3 regions of the Streptomyces sp. NPDC056144 genome follow, and region 2 is predicted to be linked to each of the others. Evidence: riboswitches for the same ligand, from Rfam matches in the RefSeq annotation. Region 2 holds a riboswitch; each other region holds the start of a gene.
What was found. A riboswitch is a leader RNA that binds a small molecule or an ion and turns the genes downstream of it on or off. The one in region 2 is predicted to bind cobalamin.
Positions count from the first base shown of each region.

Region 1: linked by a shared signal. The riboswitch ahead of ACFC0Z_RS34180 (cobalamin biosynthesis protein) and the one ahead of ACFC0Z_RS03910 (hypothetical protein) in region 2 are both predicted to bind cobalamin.
Region 3: linked by a shared signal. The riboswitch ahead of ACFC0Z_RS11835 (ribonucleoside-diphosphate reductase subunit alpha) and the one ahead of ACFC0Z_RS03910 (hypothetical protein) in region 2 are both predicted to bind cobalamin.

Region 1 is NZ_JBHJVF010000019.1:56,037-61,075, forward strand. Features, by position in the region: gene ACFC0Z_RS34165 (alpha/beta hydrolase) at 1-384, opposite strand, end outside; gene ACFC0Z_RS34170 (anion permease) at 734-2,002, shown strand; gene ACFC0Z_RS34175 (hypothetical protein) at 2,015-2,236, shown strand; cobalamin riboswitch at 2,362-2,505, shown strand; gene ACFC0Z_RS34180 (cobalamin biosynthesis protein) at 2,538-3,500, shown strand; gene ACFC0Z_RS34185 (cobyric acid synthase) at 3,500-5,020, shown strand.
Region 2 is NZ_JBHJVF010000001.1:909,328-914,366, reverse strand. Features, by position in the region: gene ACFC0Z_RS03920 (hypothetical protein) at 1-361, shown strand, start outside; gene ACFC0Z_RS03915 (hypothetical protein) at 382-2,010, shown strand; cobalamin riboswitch at 2,085-2,223, shown strand; gene ACFC0Z_RS03910 (hypothetical protein) at 2,263-2,955, shown strand; gene ACFC0Z_RS03905 (acyl-CoA thioesterase) at 2,987-3,430, shown strand; gene ACFC0Z_RS03900 (TetR/AcrR family transcriptional regulator) at 3,450-4,079, opposite strand; gene ACFC0Z_RS03895 (amidase) at 4,201-5,039, shown strand, end outside.
Region 3 is NZ_JBHJVF010000003.1:214,553-219,591, forward strand. Features, by position in the region: gene ACFC0Z_RS11830 (ribonucleotide-diphosphate reductase subunit beta) at 1-495, opposite strand, end outside; gene ACFC0Z_RS11835 (ribonucleoside-diphosphate reductase subunit alpha) at 495-2,867, opposite strand; cobalamin riboswitch at 2,997-3,157, opposite strand; gene ACFC0Z_RS11840 (GNAT family N-acetyltransferase) at 3,176-3,694, opposite strand; gene mctP (monocarboxylate uptake permease MctP) at 3,699-5,039, opposite strand, start outside.

The DNA of each region.
Region 1 (5,039 bases), on a different contig from region 2:
GGCGGACTGCGGCGTGCCCCGGTGGAGCGCCGGGGTCAGCCTGACCCGGACGCCGGGGGCGATCGCGCCGAGCTCGACGCGTTCGAGCCGCCGGACGACGGTGTCCGCGGAGTGCGGGGCCCGGTCGAGGACGGGGCCGAGGACCGCGTGCAGGCCGTGGCCCGCCATCCCGTACGTACCGGGGCGGAGGGAGGCGAGGCTCCGGGTGAGGGTGATCCGGTCCGGGCCCGTGGCGTGCACGGTCAGCTTGGGATCGCCCGGGAGTGGTCGTCCGGACGGCGCCTTGAGGGCGACGTCGCTGGCGTACCGACCGGCCGCCACCGCGGCCGCGCCGATACCTATCAGAGTCGTGACGGCCGCTGCCGTCGCTGTCACCGTGCGCACGCTCCCAGTGTCCGCAGAGTGCGGGCCGCCTGCCACCGGGAGACCGCCGGTGTGCCTCTCGCGAGTGACAAGGGTCTCCTCACCGGCGTCCCCCGGTCGGATGGTCTCGTCCAGGGAACGGAACGGCGGCCGGGAGGGTCGGCCGGGCCGGGGCGCACGGGACCGTTGGGGGCCAGGATTACCGGCGGTCGCAGGGTGACCGCATCGTGGACACCTTGCCCGCCGGAGAGCGAAGCGGAATCTCTTGACACCGGATGGGGACACCACGTCGCCCGCCCCAGTTCACCTTCCGTTCACTCAGGTTGCCTACGTTCGACGAGCCACTGACGTCAAACGATTGCCTGGGTAAATGGAACACATCACGCTGCTGCTCGCCATTGTGGTCGTGACAGCTCTCGTGTTCGATTTCACGAACGGTTTCCACGACACCGCCAACGCGATGGCCACGACCATCTCGACCGGTGCGCTCAAGCCCAAGACGGCGGTGGCCATGTCCGCCGTGCTGAACCTCGTCGGAGCCTTCCTGTCCGTGGAGGTCGCCAAGACGATCTCCGGCGGGATCATCAACGAAGAGGGCATTCGCACAGAAGTGATCTTCGCGGCGCTCGTGGGCGCCATCCTGTGGAACCTGCTGACCTGGCTCCTGGGCCTGCCGTCCAGCTCCTCCCACGCCCTCTTCGGCGGCCTCATCGGCGCCGCCGTCATGTCCGCCGGCTGGTCCGCGGTCAACGGCCCGACGATCGTCACCAAGGTCCTCATCCCGGCCGTCGCCGCGCCGATCGTCGCCGGCCTCGCCGCGATGGCCGCCACGAAGCTGACGTACAAGATCAAGGCCAACCCCGACGCCAAGGCCACGGCCAAGGGCTTCCGGGCCGGCCAGATCGCCTCCGCCGGTCTCGTCTCCCTCGCGCACGGCACCAACGACGCCCAGAAGACGATGGGCATCATCACCCTCGCCCTGGTCACCCAGGGTGTCGTGGCCCCCGGCTCGAACCCGCCCCTGTGGGTCGTCGTCTCCGCCGGTGTCGCCATCGCGCTCGGCACCTACCTCGGCGGCTGGCGCATCATCCGCACCATGGGCAAGGGCCTCACCGACCTCCAGCCGCAGCAGGGCTTCGCCGCCCAGACCAGCGCCGCGACGGTCATCCTGGCCTCCTCTCACCTCGGCTTCTCCCTCTCCACCACCCAGTCCTGCTCGGGTGCCGTGATGGGCGCCGGCCTCGGCCGCAAGGGCGGTGTCGTCCGCTGGTCGACCGCCACCCGGATGTTCGTCGCCTGGGGCCTCACCCTCCCGGCCGCCGCGATCGTCGGCGCGGGCGCCGAGTTCCTCACCAAGCAGGGCCCCTGGGGCATCGCCGCCGTCGCCGTCCTTCTCGTCGCCGGCTCGGGCGTCATCTGGACGCTCTCCCGTCGCAAGCCGGTCGACCACCACAACGTCACCGCCGACGACCTCGACGAGGAGCCCGCGGGCGTCGTGACCACCGCCATCGCGGCCGTCACCCCGCCGCCGGCCGCCGGTTCCGTCGCCGCCGTCGCGGACGAGGACCTCAAGACCACCATCCCGGCGCCGGTCCCCACGGACCCGGCCGCCCCCCCGGCCTCCGCCGCTGCGGTGTAAGGAACGAACGACATGAAGATCGACTGGGCAGCTCTCGGCTCCGTCTTCGGAGTCAGCCTCGTGGCGACCGTCGCCCTCGTGGGCCTCTTCACCCTCGGGATCGTCGGCCTCGGCAAGCAGGAGGAGGCCGAGGCGAACGGCGGCTCCGCCGCCCTCGCCCGCACCGGCGCCTACGCCTGCTTCGCCCTCTGCGCGGCGGCCGTGGCCTACGGCATCTACCTGATCGTCGCCTGACGGTCCCACCCCTTCTCCACGGCGGGCGGCCCTCACCTTCGGGTGGGGGCCGTCCGCCGTGTGCCCGGTGCCGTGTTTGTGGTGCTTCGCACAGTGACCCGTCGCAGGTCAAGCGTGGGTTGACGGGTGTTCGCGGCGCGTGGTGGACTGCCGAGGCCAATACGGCGGCAGTCAGAGGAAGTCCGGTGCGAATCCGGCGCGGTCCCGCCACTGTGACCGGGCCCCCAGGGTCCGGAAGTCAGGAACTCTCGCCGCCGGTCACGTCGATCCAGGGCGCGGACCCTGAGTGAGGACATGCGCCATGACCGGCCGCATCAGAGCCACCCGTGCCTTCGCGTACGGAGCCGCCCTCGGGCTGGCCGTCGACCGTCTCGTCGGCGATCCCCGCCGGGGCCACCCCGTCGCCTTCTTCGGCCGCACCGCCGCCGCCGTCGAACAGCGCCTGCACCGCGACGACCGCGCCTGGGGCGCCCTGCACACCGCCGTCTGCGCCGGGACGACCGTCGCCGCCGGCGCCCTCGCCGCCCGCGCCGTACGGAACCGGCCCGCCGCCGCCGTCGCCCTCACCGCCGCGTCCGTCTGGGCCGTCGTCGGCGGTACGACCCTGGGGCGCGAGGCCCACGCGATCGGCGGGGCGCTCGCCGTCGGGGACCTGGACGTGGCCCGCGAGCGGCTGCCGCACCTCTGCGGACGCGACCCGCAGTCCCTCGACGGTCCCGCGATGGCCCGCGCCGTCGTCGAGTCCGTCGCCGAGAACACCTCCGACGCCGTGATCGGCGCCCTCTTCTGGGGCGCGGTCGCGGGCGTCCCCGGGCTGCTCGGCTTCCGGGCCGTCAACACCCTGGACGCGATGGTCGGCCACAAGTCCCCGCGCTACCGCCGCTTCGGCTGGGCCTCGGCCCGCCTCGACGACGTGGCCGGCTGGCCCGGCGCCCGGCTGACCGCCGTCGCCGCAACGCTCGCCGGGGACGACCCGCGCGGAGCCGTACGGGCCTGGCGGGCCGACGCGGCGAAGCACCCGAGCCCCAACGCGGGCCCCGTCGAGGCCTCCTTCGCGGGCGCCCTCGGCGTACGGCTCGGGGGGACCCTCTCGTACGGCGGACGGGTCGAGCACCGGCCCGTCCTCAACGGGGAGGGGCGGCCCGTCGAGGTCGCCGACATCGACCGGGCGGTCCGGCTCTCCCGCCGGGTCACCGCCGTCTCGCTGGCCGCCTGCGTGGGCGGCCGGCTGATCGTGAACGCGCTGAAGCGGAGGGTTGTCTGATGGGTGGCCGCACGAGGGGTGGCGGACTGCTCGTCGCCGGGACCACGTCCGACGCGGGCAAGAGCGTCGTGACCGCCGGGATCTGCCGCTGGCTGGTCCGGCAGGGGATCAAGGTCGCCCCGTTCAAGGGACAGAACATGTCCCTCAACTCCTTCGTGACCCGCGAGGGCGCCGAGATCGGGCGCGCGCAGGCCATGCAGGCACAGGCCGCGCGCGTCGAGCCGACCGCGCTCATGAACCCCGTGCTGCTCAAGCCCGGCAGCGACCGGTCAAGCCAGGTCGTCCTCATGGGCAAGCCCGTCGGCGAACTGTCGGCCCGCGGCTACCACGGCGGACGGCAGAAGGAGCTGTTCGAACCGGTCCTCGCCTGCCTGGAAGAGCTGCGGAGCACGTACGACGCCGTCATCTGCGAGGGCGCCGGCAGCCCCGCCGAGATCAACCTGCGGCGCACCGACATCGTCAACATGGGCATCGCGCGGGCCGCGAAGCTGCCCGTCGTCGTGGTCGGCGACATCGACCGGGGCGGGGTCTTCGCCCAGTTCTTCGGGACGACGGCGCTGCTCTCGCCCGAGGACCAGGCCCTCGTCGCGGGCTACCTCGTGAACAAGTTCCGGGGCGACGTGACGCTCCTCGAACCCGGGCTCGACATGCTGTACGACCTCACCGGGCGCCGGACCTTCGGCGTCCTCCCGTACGCGCACGGGCTCGGCATCGACGAGGAGGACGGCCTCCGGGTCTCCCTGCGGGGCACCGTCCGCGAGTCGGTCGTCGCGCCGCCCGTCGGCGAGGACGTCCTGCGGGTCGCCGTCTGCGCCGTACCGCTCATGTCCAACTTCACCGACGTCGACGCGCTCGCCGCCGAACCCGGCGTCGTCGTCCGCTTCGTCGACCGGCCCGAGGAACTCGTCGACGCGGACCTCGTCGTCGTCCCCGGCACCCGGGGCACCGTCAAGGCGCTCGCCTGGCTGCGGGAACGGGGACTCGCCGACGCGCTCGTGCGGCGGGCCGCCGAGGGGCGGCCGGTGCTCGGCATCTGCGGCGGCTTCCAGGCGCTCGGCGAGCGGATCGAGGACGAGGTCGAGTCGAGGGCGGGCGTCGTCGACGGGCTCGGGCTGCTGCCCGTACGGATCCGGTTCGCGCCCGAGAAGACGCTCGCCCGGCCCGTCGGAGAGGCGCTCGGGGAGCGGGTCGAGGGGTACGAGATCCACCACGGCGTCGCGACGGTCGAAGGCGGGGAACCGTTCCTCGACGGGTGCCGGGTGGGGGCGGTCTGGGGGACGCACTGGCACGGCTCCCTGGAGAGCGACGGCTTCCGGCGGGCGTTCCTGCGGGAGGTCGCGGCGGCGTCCGGGCGGCGGTTCGTGCCGGCGCCCGACACGGCCTTCGGCACCCTGCGGGAGGAGCAGCTCGACCGGCTCGGGGACCTGATCGAGGAGCACGCCGACACGGGGGCGCTGCTGCGGCTCATCGAGGAGGGGGCCCCGGAGGGGCTGCCGTTCGTGCCGCCGGGTGCGCCGTGAGCCGGTGGGCGGGCGGGGC
Region 2 (5,039 bases):
CCTCGACCTCGCGCCCGGGTTCGACCCGGCCCGTGCGGTGTGCGGGCTGGCGATCGACGAGTGGACGGAGGTGGTGCCGAACGCCGAGGAGACCACCGCGATCGCCTACCACGCCGAGACGCCCGGCCAGGCGGCCCCGCAGTCGATCCTGCTCGCCGTCGCGCCGTCCGGGACCGCGCAGTGGGGCACCGGCCTCGTCGAGGAGACCCTGCTCGACACCCTGGAACTCGCGCGCGTCCGCGCCGTGGACATCGAGGCGCTCAGCGGCGTCGGGCAGTTCCTGCCCGCGCTGGCCTTCCCCCTCAACCGCGACGGCGAGACCGCCTCGACCGACTTCTCCCGCCTGGGCGTACGAGACTGACCGAAGGACGGATACCCCTCATGCCCTCCATCACCTCCTGGACCCGTCTGGAACCGCGGGCCCGGCTCGACGGCCTCGACGGCGGTCTCCAGGCCCAGGTGCACGACCCGTTGTGGCTGCTCGCCCGCCAGTGGCAGCTCGGTGAGTTCACCGGCGAGGACACCGGCAGCCCCGTCTCCGTACGGCTGCGGGCGAAGGTCGCGCCGCTGGCCACGTGCAGGCCGCCGGGCGGCGCGCCGGAACCGTACCGTCCGGACCGGCCGCTGGAGGCGGCCGTCGAAGCGGAGAAGGGCGAGGGGCTCGCCGGTCCGCGGGCGGCCGTGGACAGCGGACGGCACTGGCAGCGGCTCCTCGCCGCCGAGCCCGGACTCGCCCCGTACGCCGGGCTGTTCGTCACCCACTGCCCGCTCACCGCCCGGGACACCGGCGGCCTCGACCCCGACGGCGGGCGCTGGCTGGCCCTGCACCGGCGCCGGGTTCCCGACGGCGCGCTCCTGGCGCCCGTGCTCACCGCCCTCGCCCGGGGCACGGTCCCGGCCTGGCTGCCGGCCTCGCCCGCCCACGTACCCGTCCTGTCCCGGCTCGCGTCCTCCTGGCTCGCGCATGTCGCGACGTGCTGGCCCGGGGGCGAAGGGCCGGGCGGGGGCTCGGCCGAGGCGGCGGACTACTGGCGTCCGGAGCGCATGGAGTACCGCTTCACCCTCACCGCCCCGGGGGCCGAACTCACCGCGCCCGAGTACGACGGGGCCCGGCTCGACTGGTACTCCTTCGACCTGGACCCGGCGCCCGGCGAGGGCGGCGCCGTCGTCACCACCTCGCTGCCCGCCCCGGCCTCCTTCGCCGGCGCCCCCGCGCCCCGCTGGTGGGAGTTCGAGGACGCGCGGGTCGACCTCGGCTCGCTGACCGCCGAGAGCCGCGACCTGGCACGCCTGCTGCTCGTCGAGTACGCCGTGGTCTACGGCAACGACTGGTACCTGATGCCGCTCCGGGCCCCGGTCGGCTCCGTCGTCCGCGTCGACTCGCTGGTGGTGACGGACAGCTTCGGGCGTCGCACCCTGGTCCGGGCGGCCGGGGACCTCCCCGGTGACGGCCAGGACTGGAGCCTGTTCCGCCACAGCGGCTCCGGCGGCGGACGGGCGGACCGGCTGCTGGTCTCGCCGACGCTGCCCGCCTCCCTCCAGGGCGAACCGCTGGAGGTCGTACGCCTCTTCAGGGACGAGGGCGCGAACCTGGCGTGGGCCCTGGAGGAGTCGGTCGAGGGCGCCGCGGGACGTAGGGTCCACCGGGCGCAGGAGCCCGCCGCCGTGCCCGAGCCCGTGCCGGGCCGCTACCGGCTCGCCTCCTCCGTCCCCGCCCACTGGTTCCCCCTCATCCCGCAGGCCCCGCGAGGCGGCGGTCAGCAACTGCGTCGCGGCACGGTCCCCTCCCCCACCGGCGGCCCGGACCCGGTGCCGCTCGGCACCCTGCTCACGCCCGGCGCCGACCTGCTGCTGCACGAGGAGGAGGTGCCCCGCGACGGGGCGGAGATCACCCGCGCGTGGCAGTACGCCCGGTGGTCCGACGGCTCGACCCACACCTGGATCGGCCGCCGCAAGCGCCCCGGCCTGGGCGAGGGCAGCAGCGGGCTGGTGTTCGACACGGTGGACTGAGGCCACGGCCCCCGACCCTACGGAGAGTGACCGAGACGAGACGGCTCTCACACGCGAACCCCCTGTCGGGCGCCTCCCCGGCCTGGCAGGATGGCGCCGCCCGAGCGATGACGGACGAGGAAACCGGTGCGATTCCGGTGCGGTCCCGCCACTGTGACCGGGGAGTGACTTCCCCGGCAGCCAGAGACTCACGTCGTCGCGAACTCGCCGAAGCCGGGGCGGATTTCCCCGGAGGAGAGTGGTGAATTCGCCATGCCCGCAGTCCTCGACCCACGCCCCGCCCCCGCCTCCGCCTCCGGTCACGCCGACCTGGCGGATCGCACGGACCTCGCGGAGGGTCCCGTTCCCGGGGGCCCGGACGAGACCCCCGCGCCCAGACCGCCCGTCGCCCGGCCCCCCGTCGCCTGGCTCCCCACCGCCCTACCCACCGCCCTGGCCGGTGCCGCGTGCGTGGCGCTGTGGGCCGGGGCCGTCTGGGCGGCCGGGCACGTCTCGGTCAGCCCGGCCCTGCACACCGCCGCCCTCTTCGGGCATCTCGTGTGCCTCGTCATCGGCTTCGGAGCCGTCCTCGTCGTCGACTACCACGGCCTGCTGTGGCTGACGGGGCGGCGGACGCTGCCGGAGGTGCTCCGCGTCGCCGCGACCCTCCATCCGCCGGTGTGGGCGGGCACGGCGGGGCTCGTCGCCACGGGCGTGTTCCTCGGCCCCGACCTCGACGCTCCCCTGACCCGGGTGAAGCTCCTCGCCGTCCTGGTCATCGCGCTGAACGGGCTGGCCGCGACCGCCCTGTCCCGCCGCCTCGCCCCGTCCGGCCGCCTCGCCCCCTCCGACGGCACCACCGGACTCCGGCCCGCCGCGCTGCTCCTCGGGGGCGCGACGGCCGCCGTCTCCCAGGCCGCCTGGTGGACCGCCCTGGTCATCGGCTTCCTCAATGCCCGGCACTGACCGCGCCGCCGCGCATCGAAGGAGAGCCGACGTGGTCGACCCCACCGTCACCAGCCCCGCCCGCACGCCCAAGACGCCGGACGACTCACGGGTCGTCCTCGCCCACATCATGAGCGACCACGACACCAACCTCTACGGCACCATCCACGGCGGCGTGATGATGAAGCTCATCGACGACGCCGCCGCGGCCGCCGCCGGACGCCACGCCGGCGGGCAGGCCGTCACGGTCTCCGTCGACCGGATGACCTTCCTCGCCCCGGTGCGGGCCGGTGACCTGCTGAGCGTCGAGGCCGGACTCGAACGCGTGGGGCGCACCTCCATGACCGTCGGGGTCCGCGTCACCGCCGAACGCTGGAACAGCTCCGGGCCGGCGGCCGAGGTGGCCACCGCGTTCCTCACGTTCGTCGCCGTCGACGCCGGGGGCGCGCCGCGTCCCGTACCGGCTCTCGACGTGTCGCTGCCGGGTCTGTCCTGAGGCGGGCGGGGCGGCGGCGCTACGGCGAAGGCCGCAGCTCGCGTTCGAGGGCGGCCAGGGCGAAGGCGTGGGGAGAGGTCTGCTGCCAGCGGGCGCGTCCGAACATCACGTCCTCGGCGAGCCCGCTCAGCATGGCCACGGCCCTGATCGTGAACTCGGGGAGGTCGACGTCGGCGAAGTCGCCCCGCTCCCTGCCCTCCCGGACGATGGCCTCCAGGCGCTCGTCCCAGCCGTCGAGGAGCTCGGTGAGGACGTCACGGCCGGCCTCGTCGTGGCTCTGGAGCAGGACCTGCGACCACAGCGCGTAGCGTTCGTCGTCCTGGTCGCGGGGCAGGTAGAAGCGGACGAACAGGTCCAGCTTCTCGGCGGGGGACGCGGCCCGGTCGGCGGCCTCCTGGAAGCGGGCCCACAGGTCCGCCTGGCTCCATGCGAGGACTTCGAGGAGGAGCCGGTCCTTCTTGCCGAAGTGGTAGAGGATGTGGCCGGTGCTCATACCGGCCCGGGCCGCGATGTCCGACATCCGCAGGCCCGCCGTGCCCTTCTCGGCGATGACGCCGACGGCGGCGCGCATGGCACGTTCCCGCGCCTCGTCCCCGCTGCGCTGCCGCTTCCGGTCGGGCAGCGCGCGCCCGCTCTGTGACGTCGCCATCGGCTCGCTTTCGGTTCCGGAGAGATTCGTTCCGCTCAGTCTATTCCGCTGATCTAGATTTTCGGTCTAGACTGAAAATCTAGTTAGACGATCTCGCACGACGCCATCCAGGAGTGACCGCATGACGCGCGGATTCGATGTAGTGGAGACCTCTGTCGCCGAGCTGCGCGCGGCGCTGGAGAAGGGCGAGACGACCTCGGTCGAGCTGCTCGACGCCTACCTCGCGCGGATCGAGGCGTACGACCGGCCGGGCACGCCCACCGCCCTGAACGCGCTGGTCGTGATGAACCCGCGCGCCCGGGCCGAGGCGGAGGCCTCCGACGCCCGCCGCGCCCGCGGCGAGACGCTCGGCCCGCTGGACGGCATCCCGTACACCGCCAAGGACAGCTACCTCGCCGAGGGCCTCACCGCCGCCTCCGGCTCCCCGGCGTTCGAGCACCTCGTCGCCCAGCGCGACGCCTTCGCCATCGAGCGGCTCCGCGCGGGCGGCGCCGTCCTCATCGGCCTCACCAACATGCCGCCCATGGCCAACGGCGGCATGCAGCGCGGCGTGTACGGCCGCGCCGAGAGCCCCTACAACGCCGACTGGCTCACCAGCGCCTACGGCTCCGGCTCCTCCAACGGCTCCGGCACGGCGACGGCGGCGTCCTTCGGCGCCTTCGGCCTCGGCGAGGAGACCTGGTCATCGGGGCGCGCCCCCGCCTCGTACAACGCGCTGTGCGCCTACACGCCCAGCCGCGGCGTGATCTCGGTGCGCGGCAACTGGCCCCTCGTCCCCACCATGGACGTCGTGGTCCCGCACACCCGCACCATGGCCGACCTGCTCGAACTGCTCGACGTGGTCGTCGCCGACGACCCGAACCCGCGCGGCGACCTGTGGCGCGCCCAGCCGTGGGTGGAGCTGCCCGCCGCCTCCCAGGTGCGCCCCGCCTCCTACCCGGCCCTCGCGCCCGCCGACGC
Region 3 (5,039 bases), on a different contig from region 2:
GGCCGTCTCCAGCTGGTCGATCTTCTCGACCGAGTCCATCCACTTGAAGCAGAACTGCGCCTTCTCGCGGATGGAGGGGATGTTCTCGACGGCGTCGAACGCGGCGGCGCGGTCGTCCGGGTCGGGCAGGTACGTGTCCAGGAGGGTCAGGTAGAACTGGACGTGCACGGCCTCCTCGAAGAGCTGGCGCGACAGGTACAGGCGCGCCTCCGGGGAGTTGATGTGCTTGTACAGCGTCAGGACCAGGTTGTTCGCCACGATCGAGTCGCCCGTCGCGAAGAACGCGACCAGACGGCCGATCATGTGCTGCTCACCGGGGGTGAGCTTGGCGAGGTCGGCGACGTCCGAGTGGAGGTCGACCTCCTCCACCGTCCACGTGTTCTTGATCGCGTCCCGGTAGCGCTCGTAGAAGTCCGGGTAGCGCATGGGGCGGAGAGTCAGCTCGAAGCCAGGGTCGAGCAGGTTCTTCTTCTCGGAGGAGCTGGTGGTGCTCATTACTGGCAGGCCTCGCAGGACTCGGGGTTCTCAAGGGAGCAGGCGAGCGCGTCCGCGTCGGTGGTCGCCTGCTGGACGGGGATGGGGGCCGAGGCGGCGGCCGTCGCCGACGCCTGGGCGGCGCGGGCGATCCGGGTCGCGGGGCGCGAGCGCAGGTAGTACGTGGTCTTCAGACCCTGCTTCCAGGCGTACGCGTACATCGACGACAGCTTGCCGATGGTGGGCGTCTCCATGAACAGGTTCAGGGACTGCGACTGGTCGAGGAACGGCGTACGGGCCGCCGCCATGTCGATGAGCCCGCGCTGCGGGATCTCCCAGGCCGTGCGGTACAGCTCGCGCGTCTCGGCCGGGATCCAGGAGAAGTCGGCGACGGAGCCGCTGGAGTCGCGGAGCGCGTCACGGGTCTGCGCGTCCCACACGCCGAGCTTCTTCAGCTCGTCGACGAGGTACGAGTTGACCTGGAGGAACTCGCCGGACAGCGTCTCGCGCTTGAAGAGGTTGGAGACCTGCGGCTCGATGCACTCGTAGACGCCCGCGATCGAGGCGATGGTCGCCGTCGGCGCGATGGCGAGCAGGAGGCTGTTGCGCATGCCGACCGCGGCGATCCGCTCGCGCAGGGCGGCCCAGCGCTCCGGCCAGTTCAGCTCGACGTCGTAGTGGTCCGGGTGCAGGACACCGCGGGCCGCGCGGGTCTTCTCCCAGGCGGGGAGCGGGCCGCTGCGCTCGGCGAGGTCGGCGGAGGCCTCGTACGCGGCGAGCATGATCCGCTCGGCGATACGGGTGGACAGCGCGCGCGCCTCGGCGGAGTCGAACGGCAGCTTCAGCTGGAAGAAGACGTCCTGGAGGCCCATGGCGCCCAGGCCGACCGGGCGCCAGCGGGCGTTGGAGTTGCCCGCCTGCTCGGTCGGGTAGAAGTTGATGTCGACGACGCGGTCGAGGAAGGTGACGGCCGTGCGGACGGTCGCGTCCAGGCGGTCCCAGTCGATGTCCGAACCGACCACGAACGCGCCGAGGTTGACCGAGCCGAGGTTGCAGACCGCGGTCTCGTCGTCGTTCGTGACCTCGATGATCTCGGTGCAGAGGTTCGAGGAGTGCACGACCGAGCCCGGCTCGGCCGTCTGGTTGGCCGTGCGGTTCGAGGCGTCCTTGAAGGTCATCCAGCCGTTGCCGGTCTGGGCGAGGGTCCGCATCATGCGGCCGTAGAGGTCGCGGGCCGGCATCGTCTTGCGGGCCAGGCCCTTGGCCTCGGCGGCGCGGTAGGCGGCGTCGAACTCCTCGCCCCACAGGTCGACGAGCTCGGGCACGTCCGAGGGGGAGAAGAGCGACCACTCGGCGTCCGCGTTGACCCGGCGCATGAACTCGTCCGGGATCCAGTGCGCGAGGTTCAGGTTGTGCGTACGGCGCTGGTCCTCGCCCGTGTTGTCGCGGAGCTCCAGGAACTCCTCGATGTCCGCGTGCCAGGTCTCCAGGTAGACGGCGGCGGCGCCCTTGCGGCGGCCGCCCTGGTTCACGGCGGCGACGGAGGCGTCGAGGGTCTTCAGGAACGGGACGATGCCGTTCGAGTGGCCGTTGGTGCCGCGGATCAGCGAACCGCGGGCGCGGATGCGGGAGTAGGAGAGCCCGATGCCGCCGGCGTGCTTCGAGAGACGCGCGACCTGGTGGTAGCGGCCGTAGATGGAGTCCAGCTCGTCCTGGGGGGAGTCCAGGAGGTAGCAGGAGGACATCTGCGGGTGGCGCGTGCCCGAGTTGAAGAGCGTGGGGGAGGAGGGCAGGTAGTCCAGACGGCTCATCAGGCCGTAGAGGGCCGCCACCTCGTCGAGCGCGCGGGTGCTGTCGTCCTCGGCGAGACCGCAGGCCACGCGGAGCATGAAGTGCTGCGGGGTCTCGATGACCTTGCGGGTGATCGGGTGGCGCAGCAGGTAGCGCGAGTAGAGGGTGCGCAGGCCGAAGTAGCCGAAGCGGTCGTCGCCGGCGGCGTCGATCGTGGCGTCGAGGCGCTCGGCGTGCAGCGCGACGAACTCGGCGGTGCGGTCGGCGATCAGGCCCTCGCGGTGACCGACGGCCACGGAGGCGGAGAAGGAGACCGCGCCCTGGCCGGCCGCCTCGTCGGCGATGGTGATCGTCAGGAGCCGGGCCGCGAGCCGGGAGTAGGCCGGGTCCTCGGCGATGAGACCGGCGGCCGCCTCGGTGGCCAGCTCGCGCAGCTCCGCCTCGTCCGACGTGGCGCTGCGGCCGCGGAGCGCGGCGGCGGCGATCTTGCCGGGGTCGGTGTCGGGGAGATCGGCGGTGAGATCGGTCAGGGTCCGCAGCAGCACGGTGCCGGGTCCGTCGCTGTCGATCTCCGTGGCCGGATCGGCGGGCGCGATGGTCACGTGGGGGCTCTCCCTCGCTCGGCTCCTGGCCGCGACGGGGGAGGGCGGGCGAGGCGATCCGTACGCACGGATGCCCGCGTCCACCGGCCCACTCCGCGAGGCCCGGACGTCAGTGACACCCGGAACGGACGGACCGGGTGGGCTGCCGGCAGGTCGTCGGACTCGCTCCGTACCGAAAATCCGCACGAAGCACACCGTTGCGGGACAGTTCCGGATTCGCGCCGGATTTCCCTGCGTCGACAGCGAGGTCGAGCATACATGTGGGGGGCGCCGGAGTTGGCGCCCCCCACATGTTGTGTCGTCAGGTTTTACGTGCCCGTCGTGTGGAACTCCAGCGCGTACGTCTTCAGGGTGAAGCCGGGGACCGGCTCCCAGTCCCGCCCGGGGGTACGGACGAAGCCCATCCGCTCGTAGATCCGGTGCGCCGCGACCATGCTCGGGCCCGTGGAGAGCACCAGCCGGGCGCACTCCGGGACGGCCCGCGCGCGGTCCACGCAGGCCCGCACGAGCGCCTCTCCGGCACCCCTGCCGCGCGCCTCGGGCCCGACCACGAGCATCCGGAACTCGGCCTCGCCGGGGACGGCGATGTCGGCCCAGGTGGTGCCGCCGAGGGCGAAGGTCACGCCGCCGATGATCCGGCCGGTCTCCTCGTCGACGGCGACGAGCACCTCGGCCTCGCGCGCCCGGCGCTCGGTGTCCCGCAGCACCGCCAGGTAGTAGTCGTCCTCGCCGTCGAGCAGCAGCCCGTCGCCCAGGTACGTGAACCCGGTGAGGTCACCGAGTTCCTCGTACTCCTCGGGCCGTACCGCCCTGATCGTGAAATCCATGCGATCAGTGTGCCCCGGCACCGACCTTCGACGACTTCCCGCCGGAGACGGGGTCGCCGGCGTCGGCCGTGTAGTCCTCCGGGGAGGTCTCGTCGACGCCCTCGGGGGCCTTCACGGCCTTGAGGACGAAGGTCAGGACGACGGTGACGACGACGTTGAGGACGAAGGCGGTGAGGCCGATGTAGCCGATCTCGCCGATGCCCGGGATCTCGGCCGCCGAACCGCCGAAGTGCTTCTGCGTCGGGCTGGCGACGCCGTACGCGGCGAACGTGCCGTAGACCATGCCGACGGCCCAGCCGGCGAGCAGCGCCCAGCGGTGGAACCAGCGGGTGAAGAGGCCGCCGACCAGCGCCGGGAAGGTCTGGAGGATCCAGATGCCGCCGAGGAGCTGGAAGTTGATCGCGACCGTCTTGTCCATGGTGAGGACGAAGACGAGCGCGCCGACCTTCACGAGGAGCGAGACCAGCTTGGAGACCTTGGTCTCCTGCGCCGGGGTCGCGTCCTTCTTGAGGAAGTCCTTGTAGATGTTCCTCGTGAAGAGGTTGGCGGCGGCGATCGACATGATCGCGGCCGGGACCAGCGCGCCGATGCCGATCGCGGCGAAGGCCACGCCCGCGAACCAGGCCGGGAACATGTTCTCGAACAGCTGCGGGATGGCGAGCTGGCCGTTCTTGACCTGGATGCCGGCGGCGATCGCCATGAAGCCGAGCAGCGCGAGCAGGCCCAGCATCAGCGAGTACAGCGGCAGGATCGTGGTGTTGCGGCGGATGACCTCGCGGCTCCGGGACGACAGGGTCGCCGTGATGGAGTGCGGGTACATGAAGAGCGCGAGCGCCGAGCCGAGCGCCAGGGTCGCGTACGTCCACTGGCCGGCCTCGCCCGGGACGAGCGCGCCGCGCGGCTTGCCGGTCGCCGGGTTGGTCTGCGCGTAGGCCTCGCCGGCCTTGGCGAAGATCTCGTCGAAGCCGCCGAGCTTGATCGGGATGTAGATGATCGCGACGGCGATCACCAGGTAGATCAGGGTGTCCTTGACGAAGGCGATGAGCGCCGGGGCGCGCAGGCCCGAGGAGTACGTGTAGGCCGCGAGGACGCCGAAGGCGATGAGCAGCGGCAGGTCCTTGACGAACCAGTGGGTGTTCTCGCCGCCGCCGACGCCCATCACGTCCAGGACGGCCTGGATGCCGACGAGCTGGAGCGCGATGTACGGCATGGTCGCGAGGATGCCGGTGACGGCGACCGCCAGCGACAGGCCCTTGGAGCCGAAGCGGCCGCGCACGAAGTCGGAGGTGGTCACGTAGCCGTGCTTGTGCGAGACCGACCACAGGCGCGGCAGGAAGGTGAAGAT